Regions from separate parts of the Absiella sp. AM09-50 genome, predicted to be linked through region 1. Evidence: riboswitches for the same ligand, from Rfam matches in the RefSeq annotation. Region 1 holds a riboswitch; the other holds the start of a gene.
The links. Region 1 has a riboswitch for ZMP and ZTP ahead of pflB (formate C-acetyltransferase). Riboswitches for the same ligand answer to the same signal wherever they lie in the genome.
Positions count from the first base shown of each region.

Region 2: linked by a shared signal. The riboswitch ahead of DW114_RS07170 (phosphoribosylaminoimidazolecarboxamide formyltransferase) and the one ahead of pflB (formate C-acetyltransferase) in region 1 are both predicted to bind ZMP and ZTP.

Region 1 covers NZ_QVFI01000022.1:25,116-35,677, reverse strand. Annotated here, with positions in the region: gene DW114_RS15835 (sensor domain-containing diguanylate cyclase) at 57-2,048, shown strand; ZMP/ZTP riboswitch at 2,088-2,166, shown strand; gene pflB (formate C-acetyltransferase) at 2,282-4,537, shown strand; gene pflA (pyruvate formate-lyase-activating protein) at 4,590-5,336, shown strand; gene DW114_RS15820 (hypothetical protein) at 5,508-6,167, shown strand; gene DW114_RS15815 (alpha/beta hydrolase family protein) at 6,278-8,263, opposite strand; gene DW114_RS15810 (gamma-glutamylcyclotransferase family protein) at 8,339-8,773, opposite strand; gene DW114_RS15805 (DUF4230 domain-containing protein) at 8,852-9,475, opposite strand; gene DW114_RS15800 (GGDEF domain-containing protein) at 9,631-10,562, shown strand, end outside.
Region 2 covers NZ_QVFI01000006.1:13,026-23,587, reverse strand. Annotated here, with positions in the region: gene pepD (beta-Ala-His dipeptidase) at 1-1,366, opposite strand, end outside; gene DW114_RS07170 (phosphoribosylaminoimidazolecarboxamide formyltransferase) at 1,519-2,691, opposite strand; ZMP/ZTP riboswitch at 2,734-2,811, opposite strand; gene DW114_RS07165 (extracellular solute-binding protein) at 3,123-5,018, opposite strand; gene DW114_RS07160 (ABC transporter permease) at 5,018-5,869, opposite strand; gene DW114_RS07155 (ABC transporter ATP-binding protein) at 5,871-7,448, opposite strand; gene DW114_RS07150 (helix-turn-helix domain-containing protein) at 7,465-7,998, opposite strand; gene DW114_RS07145 (helix-turn-helix transcriptional regulator) at 8,374-8,709, shown strand; tRNA gene DW114_RS07135 (tRNA-Val) at 9,854-9,929, opposite strand; gene DW114_RS07130 (ArsR/SmtB family transcription factor) at 10,025-10,562, opposite strand, start outside.

The DNA.
Region 1 (10,562 bases):
TCTAAATATAAAAATTATAAGATATAATGAAAGCAATATGTGAAAGAGGCGAAGTTATGAGCATGAAACAATATCATCTAATGGATCTTAAAACGTTAGAAGACTTTTCTCCAGATGGATTTCTATGTATTTATATCGGAAAACAATGGGATATTGCTTGGATTAGTACCATATTGCAGGATATTATGCAACATGGAAATGTCAAAGAAATTGATATTTTTGCGATGGCAACATTGAGAAAAGCTTGTGAAACACAGATGAAAGAAGTGTATCTATTCGATACATGGTTTCATATATCCCATAAAAAGATTCAACTTGAAAACAAAGAAGTTATGCTGATATACTTACGCAATATCAATGATCTGATGGAAACAAAACTTGCTTCTCAGGTGAATAAACTCCGCACAGAAGGAATCCCTTGTGGACTGTTTTGTATCAGAATGCAAAATGGTGCATTTGAATTATTATATACGAACAGTTATATATACCAGTTTTTAGGGTATAAAAAAGAAGAGTTACAACTACAGGATATTATTGAAGAAAAAATAGTCGATCGTGAGGATCTCATTAGAATAAAAAAAGAAATCACAAATTATATCCAGCAGGAAAGCATCTTGTTTGAAGTAGAATATCGTGTGAAACGAAAAGATGGAAAAGTACGCTGGATGTCAGCACGTATTGTGCCAGATACAATAGAACACCAATATGTTGCTGTTGCATTTGACAGTACAAAAATGAAACAGATGATGCATGATCTTCGTATTAGTGAAGAAGAAAAGAAAATTGCATTAGAACAAGGAAATATAGTCATACTTCGATATGATGTGAAAAATAAAGTTTTATATTATACAAATGATGGAAAGAAAACCACAGAACCAAAGAAGATGATGGAAAATATCCCACAATCCGCAATTGAACAACATTTGATAAAAGAAGAAACACAAAAAGAATATTTAGGTTTTTTCTCAAGTATGCTGGAAGGGAAACCAAAAGGTGAGGCTGTATTTTTAAGAAGAAATTCCACCTCTCAGAAATATATCTGGATCAAAGGCAAATTTACCATGATTTACAATGAAAAATCAGAGCCAACCACCGCAATCATCTCTTATCAGGATTATTCGGAGGCCTATGAGCGAGAACTTGCTTATGAACGATGGAAACAAGATTTTGAGCGAAGAAAAAAGGATAGTATTGCATATTATGAATATGATCTGACACACGATGTTTTTGAAAAGCTGGAAGGTGCATTAAATGATGAACTGCCAAAAAATGCAAGAAATTCGTTCACTTACATTGCGCATTATGCAGCAGAACATTTTGTATCACCAAAAGATCGTAAAAAATATTTGAAGGTATTCTCCCGGGAATATCTGCTTGATCAATATCAAAAAGGCAGACATCACTTCACTTTACAGCATCGTCGTATAGACAGTCAGGGCAATGAATTTTGGGCTTATGGAGAAATACAGCTTGTATGGGATCCTTATGCTTCCCTTGTTCGTGCAAGTGTCTTATTGCATGATATCGATAATGAGAAAAAAGATAAGATACGTATGAAACGTTTATCAGAAACAGATGCATTAACTGGGTTATATAATCGCTCAACCTTATTTCATCGCATAGAATCCACATTACAACATAGTGGAAAACACGTGCTGCATGTTCTGGTATTGATAGATTTAGATAATTTTAAATTATTAAATGATACCTATGGACATCAATACGGAGATGATGTTTTAATCAATGTCGCAAAAAGTATGCGTAGCGCTTGTCGAAGTGAAGATTATTGTGGCAGAATCGGTGGAGATGAATTTGTGATATTCTTACGTAATTTATCTTGTGACTATGATATACTGCCAAGAATTGAAGCAATCCGTTTAGCCATTTTAAATTGTATGGATGATCGTGAAATCGTCGCAAGTTTTGGTGTGGCATGTTATCCAAATGACAGCCATAATGTAGATGAATTATACCGTCATAGTGATGAAGCGATGTATCGTGCAAAGCGAAGTCAGAAACATAAGATTCAGTTTTATAAAAAAATTTAAAACACTTATTGACGAGTAAAATAAAAAATGATAAAGTGTAAGCAGTTATACGACTGACGGAAGTGGAATTGACCACATGAAGTATAATGTAAAAGAGCCGACCGTCTGGGCATAGAGTCTGGATTGGTATAGGCTCTTTTCTTGTGCTTATCCGTACATGGATTATAAATGGTTTTAATTGCACAGGACGATAACATTCGCTATACTTAACATGTGAACAGGAGGTAAGGATTATGAGCAATGAACGCAAAGAATGGGAAGGATTCAGCGGAAGAATCTGGAAAGAAGAAGTAAATGTCCGCGATTTTATTCAAAACAACTACAAGCCTTATGATGGGGATGAAAGCTTTTTAGCGCAACCTACAGAAGCTACAAACAAATTATGGGATGCATTACAGAAGCTTCAAAAAGAAGAACGTGCAAAAGGCGGCGTTCTGGATATGGAAACAGAAGTTGTTTCTTCATTAACTTCATATGGTCCTGGATATATTGATGAAGCATTGAAGGATTTAGAAAAGGTTGTTGGTATTCAGACAGATAAACCTTTAAAACGTGCCTTCATGCCTTATGGTGGTATCAAAATGAGTGAAGAAGCTTGTACTACATATGGTTATGAACCAAGCGAAAAACTACATGAAATCTTCCACGATTACCACAAAACTCACAATGATGCAGTATTTGACTGTTATACACCAGAAATGCGTTTAGCACGTCGTAATAAAATCGTAACAGGTTTGCCTGATACATATGGCCGTGGACGTATTGTTGGTGATTATCGCCGTGTTGCTTTATATGGTATCGATTATTTAATTGAAATGAAAGAAGCTGATAAAGCAAACTGTGGCTGTGGTACTATGACAGATGATATCATTCGCCAGCGTGAAGAATTAGCTGAACAGATCAAAGCATTAAAAGGAATGAAAAAAATGGCGGAAAGTTATGGCTATGATATTTCAGGTCCTGCGAAAAATGCAAAAGAAGCTGTACAATGGTTATACTTCGGATATTTGGCGGCTATTAAAACACAGAATGGTGCGGCAATGTCTGTTGGACGTGTTTCCACATTCCTTGATATCTATATTGAAAGAGATTTAGAAAACGGTACATTGACAGAAGTAGAAGCACAGGAATTAATTGACCACATGACAATGAAATTCCGTATGGTAAAATTTGCACGTATCCCTTCTTATAACCAGTTATTCTCAGGTGATCCTGTATGGGCAACACTTGATTTGGCAGGATTAGGAATGGATGGACGTCACATGGTCACAAAATCTGATTATCGTTTCTTACACACATTAGAAAATATGGGACCTGCGCCAGAACCAAACTTAACAGTATTATATTCTAGTCACTTACCAGAAAACTTTAAGAAATATTCTGCACGTATCTCTATTGATACAAGTTCTGTACAGTACGAAAACGATGATGTTATGCGCCCTGTATGGGGTGATGATTATGCAGTTTGCTGTTGTGTAAGTGCAACACAGACGGGTAAAGAAATGCAGTTCTTTGGTGCTCGTGCAAACTTAGCAAAATGTTTATTATATGCTATCAATGGTGGTATCGATGAAAAAACCAAAACACAGGTTGGTCCTGAAATGAGAGGTATCACTTCTGAGTACCTAGATTATGATGAAGTTATGCATAAATATGATATCATGATGGAATGGTTAGCAGATCTTTATGTAAATATATTAAATCTGATTCAGTACATGCATGATAAATATTACTATGAAGCAAGCCAGATGGCATTGATCGATACAAATGTACGTAGAACATTCGCAACTGGTATTGCTGGTTTCTCTCATGTAGTAGATTCATTGAGTGCTATCAAATATGCTAAAGTAAAAACTATCCGTGATGAAGATGGATTGGTTGTCGATTATGAAATCGAAGGAGATTTCCCTCGTTATGGAAACGATGATGATCGTGCGGATGATATCGCAGTATGGTTGTTGAAAACATTCATGGGCAAGATTGAAAAACGTCACACATATCGTAATTCTGAACCAACAACATCTATCTTAACAATCACAAGTAATGTTGTTTATGGTAAAGCTACTGGAGCACTTCCTGATGGACGTAAAGCTGGAGAACCATTGTCACCAGGTGCAAATCCTGCATATGGTGCAGAAACAAACGGTTTATTAGCTTCATTGAACTCTGTGGCAAAATTACCTTATGAATATGCATTAGATGGTATTTCTAATACACAGACGATCAATCCAGGTGCACTTGGACATGACGAAGCAGAACGAGTAAATAATTTAGTACATGTATTAGATGGCTACTTTGATCAGGGCGCTCACCACTTGAACGTTAATGTTTTCGGTATCGAAAAATTAAAAGATGCAATGGAACACCCTGAAAAAGAAGAATATGCGAACTTCACAATTCGTGTTTCTGGATATGCTGTAAAATTCATTGACTTAACTCGTGAACAACAGTTAGATGTTATTTCTAGAACTTGCCACGAAAGTCTATAGAAATAAAGAAAGGTCTGTTTACGCAGGCCTTTTCATTTAAGGAGGTTATACTATGTCACCAGTAAAAGGAAGTATTCATTCAGTTGAAACCTTTGGTTCTGTGGATGGACCAGGTGTACGTTTTGTGATATTTTTAAAAGGCTGTGCAATGCGTTGTAAATATTGCCATAATCCAGATACATGGGAGATGACAACGGCTGATACAAGCAGTGAAGAATTGTTGAAAAAAGCATTGCGATATCGTAGTTACTGGGGTGAAAAAGGTGGCATCACAGTGAGTGGTGGAGAACCTTTGCTTCAGATAGATTTTGTGATTGATTTATTTACCAGAGCGAAAAAACTAGGTATTCATACAGCCATTGATACTAGTGGAAATCCATTTACCAGAGAAGAACCTTTCTTTTCTAAATTCCAGCAGTTGATGGAAGTCACAGATTTATTGCTGGTGGATATCAAACATATAGATGATGCATGCCATCTTGCTTTGACGAAACAGCATAATACAAATATTCTGGATATGTTGAAATATCTGGATGAAATACAGAAGCCAGTGTGGATTCGTCATGTATTGGTGCCAGGAATCAATGATCAGGAAATTTACCTGATGAATTTATCTAAATTTATTCAACAGCTGCATAATGTAAAACGTGTAGAAATCCTGCCATATCATACTTTAGGAGTTTATAAATGGAAAGAGTTAGGAATTCCATATGAGTTAGAAGGTGTGGAATCTCCAGATCAGGCTTCCATTGAGAAGGCACGCAAGATATTACAATGTGATCAATATCAGGATTATTAGTATAGGCAAACAGGGATTTTATCATCGCTTTTAAGATAAAGTCCCTGTTTTATGTAAAAATCAAAGAAAATCCTTTGAATTTTTGTAAATATTTTAAAATAAAACAGGAAAAATGCCCATTATAAACAGATTTGTGATATGATAATCATAAGATAAAAGGGGTGTTTTTTAATGTCTGCAAGAGTAAGTGATTATGTAAAGGCGATACAGAAAATGAAACTGGAAGCTGGCAATCAGAATAAAACTGAACTGATTATTCGTGCCGGGGACCTGCACAGCCAGGTCAATAAGGGAACTCCTACACTGGTTACATGCTGTATGGCAATGAAGAAAATGATGCTGGAAGATGACGAATTTCTGAAAAATCCAGAAAACAAGAGTGGCGCAAGTGCAAATTTAACCATCAAATATCAGCTTCATGATCTGGAACATCGTCTACCTTTATTAAGACCAAAACAACGTGGTCGTAAAAAGGGCGTACAAATGAAAAAGAAAGAAGAAGCAAAAAGCAGTGTTCAGATAACATTGGAAGAATGGCTGGCTAAGATACCATTGAGCTTCACAGAAAATAAGGGAACCTTTGATGTACAAGGAACTTATGGAATCTGGAAAATCAAAGTCGCAGTGCCAAGAGGCAGAAGGCCATTTGATTTAGATGATGTTGTCTATTCTTTATTGAAATATGCAGATGAGAAAACGGATAAGTATTCTGTCTGTATGAATGACAGTAAAGAAAATCGTAGACAGTGGGAACATATTTCTCCTGTTTTACGTAAAAAAATGAATATTACCGCAATCTTTGTGAAAAACGGAAACGTAGAAGAGTACTAAAATTTACAGACGTAACGGTTTTTACTCAAATGTGGGTAAATAAAAAGATGGAATAATGATTGTATTAATCAATCAAAATATTCCATTTTTTTTCATCAATTTATCATTTTCTATAAATGCTGATTCATCCAGTTTGTGATTTCTTCCAAGCGTTTGATACGATGTTTTGGTTTACCTCCACGACTTAATTCGTGATTTTCTCCTTTAAACATACATAAACGGGTATCAATGCCATGCATACATAAAGCACTATACATCTGTAATCCTTCACTATATGGGCAACGATAATCCTCATTGCTGTGGATAAACAGGGTTGGTGTCTTACAACTGTCCACATAACGCAAAGGAGAATGCCACCAAAGTTTTTCATGATTTTGCCAGATATCGCCAGATTGCTGATCCTTCGTAAATTCCTCACCAATATCGGAGGTTGTCATAAAACTGATCCAGTTGGCAATAGAACGTTGAGAAGCTGCAGCCGCAAATCGATTGGTATGAGTAATGATCCAATTGGTCATAAATCCACCATAACTTCCTCCGGTTACTCCTAATCTGGCAATATCAATACAAGGATACTTTTCTAAAACAGTATCTGTAAACTTCATCAGATCATCATAATCGATGGTGCCATACTTTCCACGGATATCCGCAAATGCATTGCCTCTACCATCTCCACCTCTTGGGTTTGCGAAGAAAACAACATATCCCATATTTGCCCATACCTGCATTTCATGATAATAGACCTGCCCATAAACCGTTTTCGGTCCACCATGTATATCCAGAATTGCCGGATAATAGGAATGTGGATTAAAATCATGAGGTGTTAATACCCAGCCATAAATGGTTTCTTCTCCCTGTGTGATTGTGACAGGCTCTGGCATGCGAATATCTTTAGATTGATAGAAATCATCATGAAAGCCAGTTAATCTTGTGGAAGAATGATCTTTGAAACAATAAGCATATAATTCCTGTAAACGCATATCATGCATTGCAATATAATAAATAGTACCATTGACTATAGTAAAATCATCAATGCTGCCTTCTTTTTCAATCACTGTAGAAAGGTTGCCTGATTTATCTAAGCGATACAGAATAGAAGAATTTAAGATCGTTGCGATAAAGTAACAAGCATCCTCATAAACCATCACAGAGCGTGTCTTTCCAAAGCGACAATCACTTCCCACAGTATTGCCAATAGCTTCATCAAAATCATATAATTTAGAAACTTCCCATGTTTCCTGATGCATTAAGTAAAACTTAGGATTTTCATTGATTCCATATCTTTCCTGTTTACTAGCGGCAAACAATATATCATTGCCCCAGTTCTCCAAATGCATGATACTATAAGTTTCTGTGTTGATACATGTGGATAAACTATCTTTTTTGATATCATACATAAACAGACCATTTTTCATTGGCTGAACCTGCGCATAGGATACACCAGTAAAATAGATCTTTGTTTTATCATCATTGATGATAAAGGTATCCATTTGGAAAAGGGGAAGACTGATTCGTTTTAATTTACCGCTTGTTTCTTCAAACAAAAACAAGGAACGACGTGTTTTATTCGTATAACCAGCACCATTAAAATAAAATGGTAATTCATCCAGTACTTCATAATCCAGCATTTCCATTTTTTCTCTTACGCGTTTTTTCTTTATCTCTTCCGTTTCAAATGGCATACTAGAATAACGCAGATCAAAATTTACACAAAGAGCAAACACATGTGTACTTACCATTTTGATATCCAAAACTGTTAAAGGAATTTCAAATGCTTTGACTGCTTCACCACCACGTGTATCTAAACGATAGAATACAGTTTTTTCTTCACCATTTTCTACTGCTTTTTGATCTTGTGGATCTCGCATATTCGCAAATAACAGGGTATGCTCATCTTCCCATAGATATAAGCTTTCCTTTCCACTTTGTGTCAGTGTTACGTCTTGGTCGTTTTTCCACATGTGCAGTTTTTGATCATAAGAATTATCTTTTTCATTACATCTGGACACAACATAAGCGATATCTTTTCCATTATCTTGAAGGTTTGACAGATAGGAAAAATCTAAAAAATCTTTTAATTGAATTGTTTCTTTCATAAGGTCACCTCAGTTTCTTAATTTCATGATACCGCAGCAGAAAGAAAAAAGCCAGTCATATCTCTAACAACTGGCTTATAATCGTATACGGCAATTACCTTTTTTACACATAAAGGCGACATAATCACGCTCCATAATACGGCTGGATAAACGGTTTTTCTGTTTTTCATTACGGATATTGTACATATAAACAGGTAAACGATCAATTTCATTACCCTGATCATCATAAATCGGACAAATGATTTTATCATATTCATTGTCCATATGTAACTCCCCAAGATATCCTTCCAATTCATCCAGTTCATCAAATATCTGATCATCATCCACTTCCATGATCTCCCCGGCAATCATATCATCACCTTCAATCAAAGCAGGATAAATCACACCTTTGATTTCATGCAGACTACCTTTCACATAGGCAAGCTCGCTTTGTATAATCTTGTCTTTTAAATATTTTTCATAATTGTACATATCTGTTCTAAGCGTCCCATACACAAATATTCTTTTCACGATGACTCACTCCTTATATCGTCAATATCATAGCATGGTTTATGAAATAAGCACAGGAAGTTGCCTGAAAACAAATGATTATTTGTCTAGAAAAGATACTTCTATCGTATAATTATCCTTTAATTCCGGAATCATTTCCAGAAATTTCCTAATCGCAGACTGTGCTTTTGTTGCAGCTTCACTTAAGAAACCATTTTCAATCGCTTCCTCTTCTACCTTATCTTTTTGTTGTGTGGCAAATGTTGTGTAGTCTTTGATACTGATTGGATTAAAGATATTTTTGGTTTCATCATATACTTCAATACTTTTTTCATCTATCACATTAGAGAAGATGGCAACTTCAGGAATCTTTACAGAAATAGTATGATCCTTTACATTGACTTCGGCTTTACTCATATCTACACCAGCAGATAATTTACCGGAATATGTCAATAAAAAGCTTTTTGTTGTTAAAGGGATATCCCAGCCATTCAGCTGTAAAGAATTTTCAAATTTACCTACTTTTGTATAATTGTATTCCATTGTCACAAGATCATTTACTTCCTGTAACTGTTGTGTTAATGCTGTTGATGTAATAGTTGGCTCACCACTTTTTCCACCAAAATGCATGCCGGCAAAAAAGATCAGGGCACAGACAATCAAAATGGCTACAATTCCACCAATGGCTTTTTTTGTTTTTCCCAATGTATCTAATATTTTCATGAGCTACCTCCAGAATTTGTTTTTATTATAGCATAAAAAAGCCTGTAAACAGCCTGATTTTAGAATATTGTAAGATTTCTTCATGTTTTATTTGCGGATAATCTTTCTTAACAAAAAAATCCTTTTTACCTCTTACAAAGGAAGTGATATACTTAATGTATAAGAAAGGAGTTATGAAAATGGAGAGCCAGCGATTGTATCAACAATTTCGTCGAACAGTGGAAAAATCTGCGTGGATTCTAATATTGTTAATCTTCATCATAGAAGTAATTGTGGCTGTTTTGATGATAAATGAACAACTTCTGGATGTAAATCAAACGCCATTAGAATATAGTCTTTCCTATGTTGTTTTACCAACACTTATCAATATGGAATGTGCAGCAGTTTATCATTATATTGAATTTAAAACAACATTCTCAGAAAGTAAAAAAAATTATTTTTTGATTCTTGTGTTTAATACATTTTGTTTAAGTACATCACTTGTACATAATGCGTTGCCATTAATCAGTTTAAGCTTTATTTTACCAATATTTTTAAGTGCTATATTTGGAAACAAAAGGATGACAGATCGTTCTTTCTGGTTATCTTTTATATCTTATATCATTACATCTTCTGTGGGAATCTATTATACTAAACAGCTAACCACAATGGTCTATTTAAACTATACCGCAGGCGCTATATTGGTGTGTGCAGGTTATTTAATCGCAAAAAATACGATTATTTATCAAAAGAAAAATCATGATGTGTTGATTTCCTTCAATGAACGTCAAAAAATTATGATTGAAGAATTGAAAAAGGATTCCTTAACACAGCTGTATAATCATCAAACATTTTATAATGAATTAAATGAACAGATTCAAAAAACACGATTAAATCATCAGCCACTGGTGCTTGCGATTATTGATATTGACGATTTCAAACGTGTAAATGATACGTTTGGACATGTGAAAGGCGATAAAGTTTTACTTGAGTTAAGCAATCTGATGAAAGCATATAAACAAGATAATATGATGCTAGCAAGATATGGCGGAGAAGAGTTTTGTATATTATTTGAAAATACACAATTACATGATGCGTATAGTTTTAT
Region 2 (10,562 bases), on a different contig from region 1:
CCTTTGGTGTATGAATATCCTTCATCACAGGACCTAATGTCACAATGTCCATCTCTGGCTTTAATGACTTAAATACGCCACATTCCAAACCACCATGCGTTGCCATGATGCCTAAATCTTTTCCAGTCAGCTCTTTACATATTTCTTTCATGGTTTCCCGCATTTGACTATTCGCATCATAACTCCATGCTGGATATCTTGCGACATGTCTTGTGGTAAAGCCAAACAATTCTGCCAATGTATCAATCTGTGCCGCAAACTCATCAATATAAGATTCCAAAGCACCTCTTAACGAGCAATTGATATGAAGCATCTTATCATCCATATACACAACACCAACATTACTGCTGGCGGTACTTAAACCTTCTATGCTCATGCTGTGATGACGTAAACCATCTGGCAATAACATCATCAGCTTCAGAATTGCTTCACTTTCTTCAACGGATACATAAGAATCAATCTGTGTCTTCTCTAAGATCACCTGCACACCTGCATCAGAGAATTCAAGTTCTTTTTTGATATCAGCTGCCATCGCTTTTACATATGCTTCTATCTTTTCTGAATTACCATCACTGATCCATAATGCACTTGCCTCTCTTGGAATGGCATTATCCATCAATCCACCTTTTAACTGTGCAAGTTGTAATCCAAAGTGTTGCATAATTCCATACAGTATACGTACCAGCAGCTTATTGGCATTGCCACGTTCTTTATCAATTTCCGCACCTGAATGTCCACCTGCAAGACCCTTGATTGATAAACGATACCCATCCATTTTCTCCTGGATACGGATAATTTCCTTATCTAATAATACATTCATGCCACCTGCACTTGTTGTACATGTCGCATAACCGCTTTCATCATCTAAATTGATCATTCTTGTGGCATCAAACTGATCTTTTTTCAAATGCAGTGCCCCACATAATCCAACTTCCTCCTGTACGGTAAATATACATTCTAGACGTGGATGTTTTAAAGTATCATCACTTAATATGGCCAACATATAGGCAACCCCACAGCCATCATCTGCGCCAAGGGTTGTATGATTCGCCATCAACCAGCCATCAACAATACGTAAGGATAGTGGATCTTTTTCAAAATCATGTACACTGTCTTTATTTTTCTCACAAACCATATCCATATGTGCCTGCAACACCAATGGTTCATGATCTTCATAACCACTGCTTGCTTCCTTATATATAATGACATTAAACATATCATCCTGTATATAACGTAATCCCTGTGCCTTCGCAAAAGCAACCAGATAATTGCTAATAGCTTCTTCATGGTAAGAACCATGAGGAATCTGTGTCATTTCTTCAAAATATTTTTGATGTAATTTTGTATGATCTAAAATTGTTTTCATATTGAAATACCTCCAGCTAACCTTTATTTTACCACATTTATTTTCAAGTATCGTTTCAAATTCATTTTTTCATCAGAAAGCATAAAGATATCTAAAAAAATGCAGAATATGATCAGCGATTTCTGATACATTCTGCATTTGATTTTCATCTATTAATGATGGAATAAACGTGCATGTGTAAATGCCATGACAATATCATATTTATCACATGTTTCAATAACATTGTCATCACGGATACTTCCACCTGCCTGTGCGATATAGGTAACTCCACTCTTATGTGCACGTTCAATATTATCCCCAAATGGGAAGAAGGCATCGCTGCCTAAGGCAACGTCCTTCATGGTTGATAACCATGCTTTCTTTTCTTCTCTGGTAAATGGTTCAGGTTTGGTTGTAAAGGTATTTTCCCATACACCATCTGCCAAAACATCTTCATAGTCATCAGAAATATATACATCGATCGCATTATCACGATCCGCACGTCTGATACCTTCTTTAAATGGCAGGTTTAATACCTTTTCATTCTGGCGAAGATACCAGTTGTCTGCTTTATTGCCCGCAAGTCTTGTACAGTGTACACGGGATTGCTGTCCAGCACCAATTCCTATTGCCTGACCATCTTTGACATAACATACAGAATTGGACTGGGTATATTTCAATGTGATCAGCGCAACGATCAAATCACGTTTTGCTTCTTCACTTAATGCTTTATTTACGGTAGGAATATCTTCAAACAGTTCTTCTGTAATCTTCAGATTATTTCTTCCTTGTTCAAAAGTGATACCGAATACATCTTTAGTTTCTATTTCTTCAGGAACATATGCTTCATCCATCTGGATTACAACATAGTTGCCTTTTTTCTTTTTCTTTAAGATTTCCAATGCTTCAGGAGTATAGCCTGGCGCAATGACACCATCACTTACTTCTTTCGCAATATATCTAGCACATGTTTCATCGCAGATATCACTTAATGCCGCAAAATCACCATAACTAGACATACGATCACTTCCTCTTGCACGTACATAAGCACTTGCAATTGGCGATAATTCCAATCCATCTGTGAAATAGATCTGTTTCATAACATCATCTAATGGTACATATACTGCAGCTCCTGCAGGTGATACATGTTTAAAACTTGCCGCACTTGGAAGCCCTGTTGCTTCTTTTAATTCTCTGACTAACTGCCAGCTGTTGAAAGCATCTAATAAGTTGATATATCCTGGTTTTCCATTTAAAACCGTTATAGGAAGTTCTCCATTTTTCATATAGATGCGCGCAGGTTTCTGATTTGGATTACAGCCGTATTTTAATTCCATTTCTTTCATAAAAATCTCCTTTCACCACAAAAAAAGCCGACACTTCTGAACATCTTCTGCCCAGACGGTCGGCTTGTATCATTATACTTCATGTGGTCAATTCCACTTCCGTCAGTCGTATAACTGCTTATACTTTATCATTTTTTAAATTCATCGTCAATCTTATTTAAAAGATTTTTTTACCAAAAGCAGGCAGAAGTCCCCCACTTCAACGACAATAAGTAATGGGCGTACATCATTTCTTATATTATGGAGATGCCTGCTTTTTTAGTTTGTGATACCTTTCTATATATTATTACAAAAGCTGACACAGAAAAGGAATGCCAGATGACATTCCTGTTTCTTTTATAAAACACTTAATAAAACCATAAATACAACTACGCAGATGATGACCACACGATAGATGATCCGTTTGGTTTGTTTCTTCACATTTTCACCTTCTAATTTGCGATTTTCACCTTTGTCCATAAATTAGACATGATTTTCTTTGCTTTTTCATTAAATTCAAAGATTTCATCTTTTGGATATCCTACACGTGGCAGATAAGCTTCATTTCCTTCAAAATCGCCGCCTTCTCCACTTAACGTATCCAACACTTCTCCATTACTGCTTGCATATCCTACAAATACAGAATTTTTCATACTGTTTTCATATTCCAAAATGAAGTTGATATATTCATTTGCCAGCTTTGGATTTTTCGCATTCTTTGGAATTACCATTGCATCACTCCACAGATTGGTTCCCTCACTTGGCATGTAATAAGCCATTTCTTCATTTTCAGATAAAATATAAGCTGCATCTCCACTATATACAAGAGCCATATCTTTATTTCCATTGATCATTGCGTCAATCACTTCATCTGTGACGATTTCCGGATTCATGGTATCCACAACTTTTACCAGCCATTCATATGCCTGTTGTAGTTGTGCTTCATCATCCGTATTCATTGAATAGCCTAAAGCTTTCAATGCCATCATAAATGAATCACGTTCAGAATCATACATATAGATATGTCCTTTATATTTCTGGTCAAGGAAGATGTTCCATCCTTCTTTTTCTAAATCTTTTTTATCAATATTGTTTTTATTGTATACAATACCTACTGTACCCCAGAAATATGGAACACTGTATGTGTTGTCTGGATCATAAGATAATCCTTTGACACCATCTGCCAAAACTGCGATATTTGGAATCATACGCTTATCTAATGGCTGTAGATAATCTTCTCCAATCAAACGCTGGATCATGTAATCACTTGGCACTAAAACATCATAGGATTCTCCACCCTGTAGTTTTGTATACATCAATTCATTGGAATCAAATGTATCATAAATGACTTTGACACCAAATTGTTTTTCAAAGGCATCATTTACTTCAGGATCAATATATTCTCCCCAGTTATATACCTTTAAAGTATCACTGCCATATTTTGCGATTGCATCTTGTGGAGAATTTGTACTCATTCCACCCTTTAATCCATACAGGATACCAGAGAATACCAAAGCGATACATACACCAATTACTCCAAAAACACGATTACTGATTGGTTTATTTTTCTTCTTCGCTTTTTCACGCACAACCGGCAAGACATTCACAATCAATAAAGTGATAGTAATCATCAAAACGATGATGGTAGATAATGAGTTGATACTTGGATTGATACGTTTAGACATTGTCCATACCAGTGTCGATATGTTTTTTACACCATTTCCTGTAACGAAATAGGAAATCGTAAAATCATCAAAACTCATGGTAAACGCAATCAATGCGCCTGATACAATTCCTGGCATAATCTGAGGAACGATAACCTTCCACATGGCCTGACTTGGCTTTGCGCCTAAATCCATGGCTGCTTCTGCCAGGTTAGGATCAAGACTTCTTAATTTTGGCATAACACTTAATATGACATATGGCGTACAGAACGCAATATGTGCTAGTAACATTGTTAAAAAGCCTTTCTCCATTTTCATGGATACATAAAACAACATCAAACCTACTGCAGTCACAATTTCAGGATTCATGATTGGCAGATCATTGATCTGTTGTACGACTTCCTTCACAATACGCTTTGACTTTGATAAACCAATTGCGGTAATCGTACCAACGATTGTAGATACAAAGGTTGCGATAATTGCAGTTACTAGAGTATAGTAGATAGCTTCCATCATATTACGATCATGGAACATTTTTGTGTACCATTGTAAAGAGAAACCATCAAAACTTGTTAGAGATCGGCTTCCATTAAAAGAGAATACCAACATATATAAGATTGGAAAATAGAAGAAAACCAATACCAGCGCTAATATCAGACGGCGGGAAAATTTACGGTCTTTCATTATATATTCCCTCCTTTTTTGGCACGCACGGTGTCATCTCCTTTATCCAGACGACGTGTCACATACATACTGATCATAATGATGATCGCCATAATTAAAGAGATTGCACTACCAAAGTTCCATTCACCAACGGTGATAAATTGATTTTCAATTACATTACCAATCATCATATATCCCCCGCCTCCCATCAATTTTGGGATAACGAAGCTGGATACACTTGGCAAGAAAACCAAAGTAATACCAGATATAACACCAGGTAATGATAAAGGTAATGTAATACGACGGAATCGTTCTACACGATTTGCGCCTAAATCATTGGCAGCTTCCAACAAAGAATGATCCATCTTTGCTAATGAGCTTTCGATTTGAAGAATCATAAATGGTACAAAATTGTACACCATACCAAGAATTACCGCAAAATCTGTATATAACAGTTTCGCTGGTTCCAATCCAAAGAATTGTAGAATATGGTTTACAAGACCATTATCCGCAAGGATTCCAATCCATGCATAGGTACGTACCAGCATATTGATCCACATTGGCAGGGTAATCAATAAAATCAACAGATTGCGTTTTCGATCAGATGCCTTTGAAATCGCATAAGCTACCGGATATCCTATCAGGATACATAAAATCGTTGTGATAAATGCAATCCTTAAGGATAACCATAAGGTTTTCAAAAAGTCAGGGTCTGTAAAGAACTTCTTGAAATTATCAAATGTAAATTGTAAAGTCGCTACATCATTGCCCTGTGTCGTAAATGCATATACAACAATCAGAAACATAGGGATGACGATCATTGCGATCATCCATACAATATATGGAATTGTTAAACGTTTAAACGTTTTCATCCTAGTATCCCATCTTACTCATAACATGGATATCTTCTGGGAAGAAGCTTAGACCCACTTCTGCTCCTTCTTCTGCGATATCTGTTGTGTGTACTTTGAATTCACGTCCCTGTGTAGAGAACGTTACTTCATAAGTACCTTCTGTGATATTACTTGGATCAAAATCATAATCTACGTTGCTGATTTCCACATCACTTTCATCACTCAGCTTCCAGCTTTGCGCATTTGCCCATGTTTTTAAATCTGTATCAATTGCGGCACTTTCTTTTAATTCATCTACTGTTTTAAAGAAGTTGAACGCAGATATTGCTTCATTTGCTTTTGGATTTTCTACATATTTCTGTTGAACAACGAATACTTTGATTGATACACTTGTTCCAGAACTTGTAGAAAAGGTTACAGGATATGTTCCTATTGTTTCAGGAATATCATATTCTATTTTATTTATAGAAATATATTCATCATTTTCAGGATCCCAAGCCTGTGCATCCGCACGTGCAATGATCTCTGCATCATTTAATTCTTTCACATCCTCAATATCCACATAGAAGTCATTGGCAGAAATTTTTTCTTTAGCATCACTGGACACAACATCATGTTCCTTTGTGACATTCATCATTACCGTTACATTGGTTCCAGGTACTGTTTCTACCATAATTTCATAGTGAACACCTTTAAACAAAACAGATTTTACCACACCTGTCATTTTGCCATCCTCTTCTTTAACAATATCTAAATCTTCCGGACGAATGACAACGTCGACTTTTTCATTTTTCTTAAAACCAAAATCTACACAATCAAAGGTAATATCGTCAAACATAACTTTATAATCATCCAGCATGACTCCGGGTATGATATTACTTTCACCAATGAAGTTTGCTACATAACGATTCTCTGGTTCGTTATAAATATCTGTAGGAGTACCTACCTGTTGAATCTCGCCATCCTTCATTACCACGATTTTATCAGACATTGTTAAAGCTTCTTCCTGATCATGGGTTACATAGATAAATGTGATTCCTACTTCCTGTTGGATCTTCTTTAATTCATATTGCATTTCTTTACGCAGCTTTAAATCCAAAGCACCCAATGGTTCATCTAATAATAAGACTTTAGGCTCATTTACAAGTGCTCGTGCAATCGCAATACGCTGCTGTTGTCCACCGGATAGTAATGTTACATTTTTCTTTTCATATCCTTCCAGACCAATCAGCTTCAGCATTTTTAAGACTTTCTGTTCAATAACGTCCTTACTCATCTTTTTGATTTTCAAGCCAAAAGCGATATTATCATACACGTTCATATGTGGGAATAATGCATATTTTTGGAATACCGTATTCAATTCACGTTTATATGGAGGAAGATCATCAATCACTTCTCCATCAAATACGACTTTCCCTTCACTTTGTTGTAAAAAACCACCCAAGATACGTAACAGCGTAGTTTTTCCACAACCGCTAGGCCCCAGCAATGTGACAAATTCGTTTTCGTAAATGTCCAGGTTAATTCCTTTTAAAACCAGCTGTCCATCAAAATCTTTCACAATATTGCGAAATTCAATAAGTTTCTTTTTCTCCATTACGACTTCCTCCTCATCAAAAGCGTGGTGGTGTTGTGATCCACAAGACTTTTGCGTCATTTTTAGCGGTATTCTTTAAATAATTTTTCGCTTTTCCATTAATGTAAAAGGTTTCCCCTTTTTTCACAGGATATTCCTTATCTCCATAAACAAGTGTGATTCTTCCTTCCAGTACATAACCGAATTCTTCTCCATCATGTGGTTCAATCACCATAGATGTTTCATTGGTATGTAATTCTAAAAGGATAGGCTCCATTTCATTTTTCTGAGCATTTGGAACAATCCAGTGGATACAATATTCCTCATGTTCATCAATAAAGTAATCGTCTTTATGAAAGACAACTTTGGTTTCCTTACTGTCTTTGAAAAAGGTCGCAAGGTCTGTACCTAATGCTTCTAATATATCTTCTAATGTAGACACAGAAGGTGATGTCAGGTTACGTTCCACCTGCGATAGAAAGCCTTTGGTTAATTCACTGCGTGATGCAAGCTCTTCCAATGTCAGCTCATTTTGAATCCTTAACTGTTTGATTCTCTGTCCGATATCCATGACATTCCTCCTTTAGTTTAGTCCCACTAAACTTTTCGTATTATATTTGAAACAAGATTATTATACATATTTTTTCGCCATATGCAATAATTTCTAAACAAAAAGTTTAATATTTTAAACTTTTCACTATATAATCGAACACGAAATAACCAATATCTGTCCTCTTGGATATTTTGTGTTATGATACCTGGGTATTTTTTTATTTCGTATGACGCAAAAAAGATGCAATTCTTTTTACAATTATGCTCTCCTATGCCATCATACTTTATGATACTATGATTTTATCTTTATTTTTATAATACCATTTGTAATGGTATTTTTCGTTGAAACAAATATTGTCCTTTATACTATATATTACAGAAAGAGGTGCATTCCATGCTTAAAATCGGAGGAATCATTAAAGCGGGATTAGAAAATAAAAACATGACACAGAAACAACTAGGGAGTTTATTGAACGTAAATCAGCGTACGATATCCAGCTATTGTAACGATATCTCATATCCAGATCTTGATACATTGACAAGACTTTGTACGATATTAGAGATTGATATCTGTGAAGTTTTACATCTTCATCAGACAAACAATATGCAATTTGTAGTTCAGGACGATAAAGAAATGCGTATTCTAAATGCTTTTCGACAATTGCCTGAACATAAAAGAAAAGATTTTTGTGATAGTATGATCCTATTGGCTAGTATTGTCAAACAATAATCACACAATTTCACAAATTTGCCCTATCTTTTTTCCGCATCTTTAGGTTATCCTATTACTAGACAAAGGTTTCTTTGTCTGGTAGAAAATAATCCCCCTAATTATTTTCTATACATTCTATCCCCTTAATAATTATTATTGAGAAAAAAGGCGTTCCCCTAAACGCCTTTTTTCTGTGCTAAAGCCTTTATTCAAAGACTTTTCTTCATCTTTTTATAAATTGTTTTGTTTTAGAATGTTGCAAGTTTGTTGCAAATCATCAAATAAATAGAAATAAAGATTTTTACTTTTTATATCACTTTGAAGTTTGTTTCCGTATAATCCTTACAAAATGTCTTATACACATCATAAATCTCCACCATATTATAATCACATATTTTCCCTTATTTATCACATTATCATTTTACATTCTATTGATAACATATAGGGGAGCAAGGGAAAGTAAACCTTGCTTGTATGTACTCATCATTCTCCCTAATGATAATTCATACAATTTTCTATCCCCTTAAATAAACATAATTATTTAGGAAAACCCGGAGCTCCCCCTTAACTCCGGGTTTTTCCTATTTCATTCATATTTTGACATCGTTATTTGTGACCTAATTGTTATCTAATGTACCGTTTATACAAATTTATAAAAACCTTAATAATTTATAATTTATTTAAATTGATGAAGAAAAATTATTCTAACATATTTAAATAAATACTTTTTCAATTTGTCTTTGCATATGATGATAATCTTGTTCACTGATCTGCTGATGCAAATACTTGTGATCTAACAGTGATGTTTCATAATCAACACATCGTTGATTTAATAAAATATACGTGCGTACACAATCTTGTTTCTTACAATATTGGGCAAAAGCTTGTCTGTGACTCTTCCAAATCTTACAAAAATACATAATGTCCTGAGAAAATAACTGTTGATGAAAAAAAACTGCGTGTTTCTTTCATGTACTGATAGAAGTCCTGATATTCTTGATCTTTCATCTTAACTCACCTCATGTATAGGATACAACACATTCTTACACTATTCATGTAAGAATGTGTTTTTTTATAACGTTGGTAAGTTAATTTATTTCAGCGGTTAATTTTCTTATATACAAAAAAACTGTCCGTTAACCGAACAGCTCGTTTACTATACTGGTGGAGGTTAACGGACTTGAACCGCTGACCCTCTGCTTGTAAGGCAGACGCTCTCCCAACTGAGCTAAACCTCCGTTTGTTTGCCTAAATATAATACCATATTATTCTGAAAATGCAAGATAAAATATATAAAAAAGTAAAAAATAACTATGATAAGGTTATACCATAGTTATTCATTTAACAATGTTTTTTCTACCTGTTGCAAAAAGCCTTTTAGATATTCGCGGTTTAAATGATAATATAAACGCTGGTTATCTTTTTCAAAGGTTACTAACTGGGCATTCATTAATGCCTGCATATGATAAGAAATGGTTGGTGTCGATAAATTGAGTTCATTTGCTATTTGTGCTCCATACGCCTTTTTATGAGATATAAATGTTAGAATATCAAATTTGCTGGGATCACTTAACAGCTTCAAAGTAGAACACATCTGTTCCTTTGTTATGTTATCTTCTTCATGTAACATCTTTCTGATGAGGACAATTCCCCAAAAAACGAATAGTATGTCTTTATCCTCTTTATGTATTTTTTCATTAAACATGAATGTAATTTCATTCACATCGGATAAAACAGGAATCACAACTACCTCTTGTACCTCATGAAAATGAACATTTAAACTATCACAGATATAAGTAAAACAGTCCTTGGTTTTATTTGTATAGGTGATATCTTCCAGATAAACATTTAATAATCTCTCATATACTTTG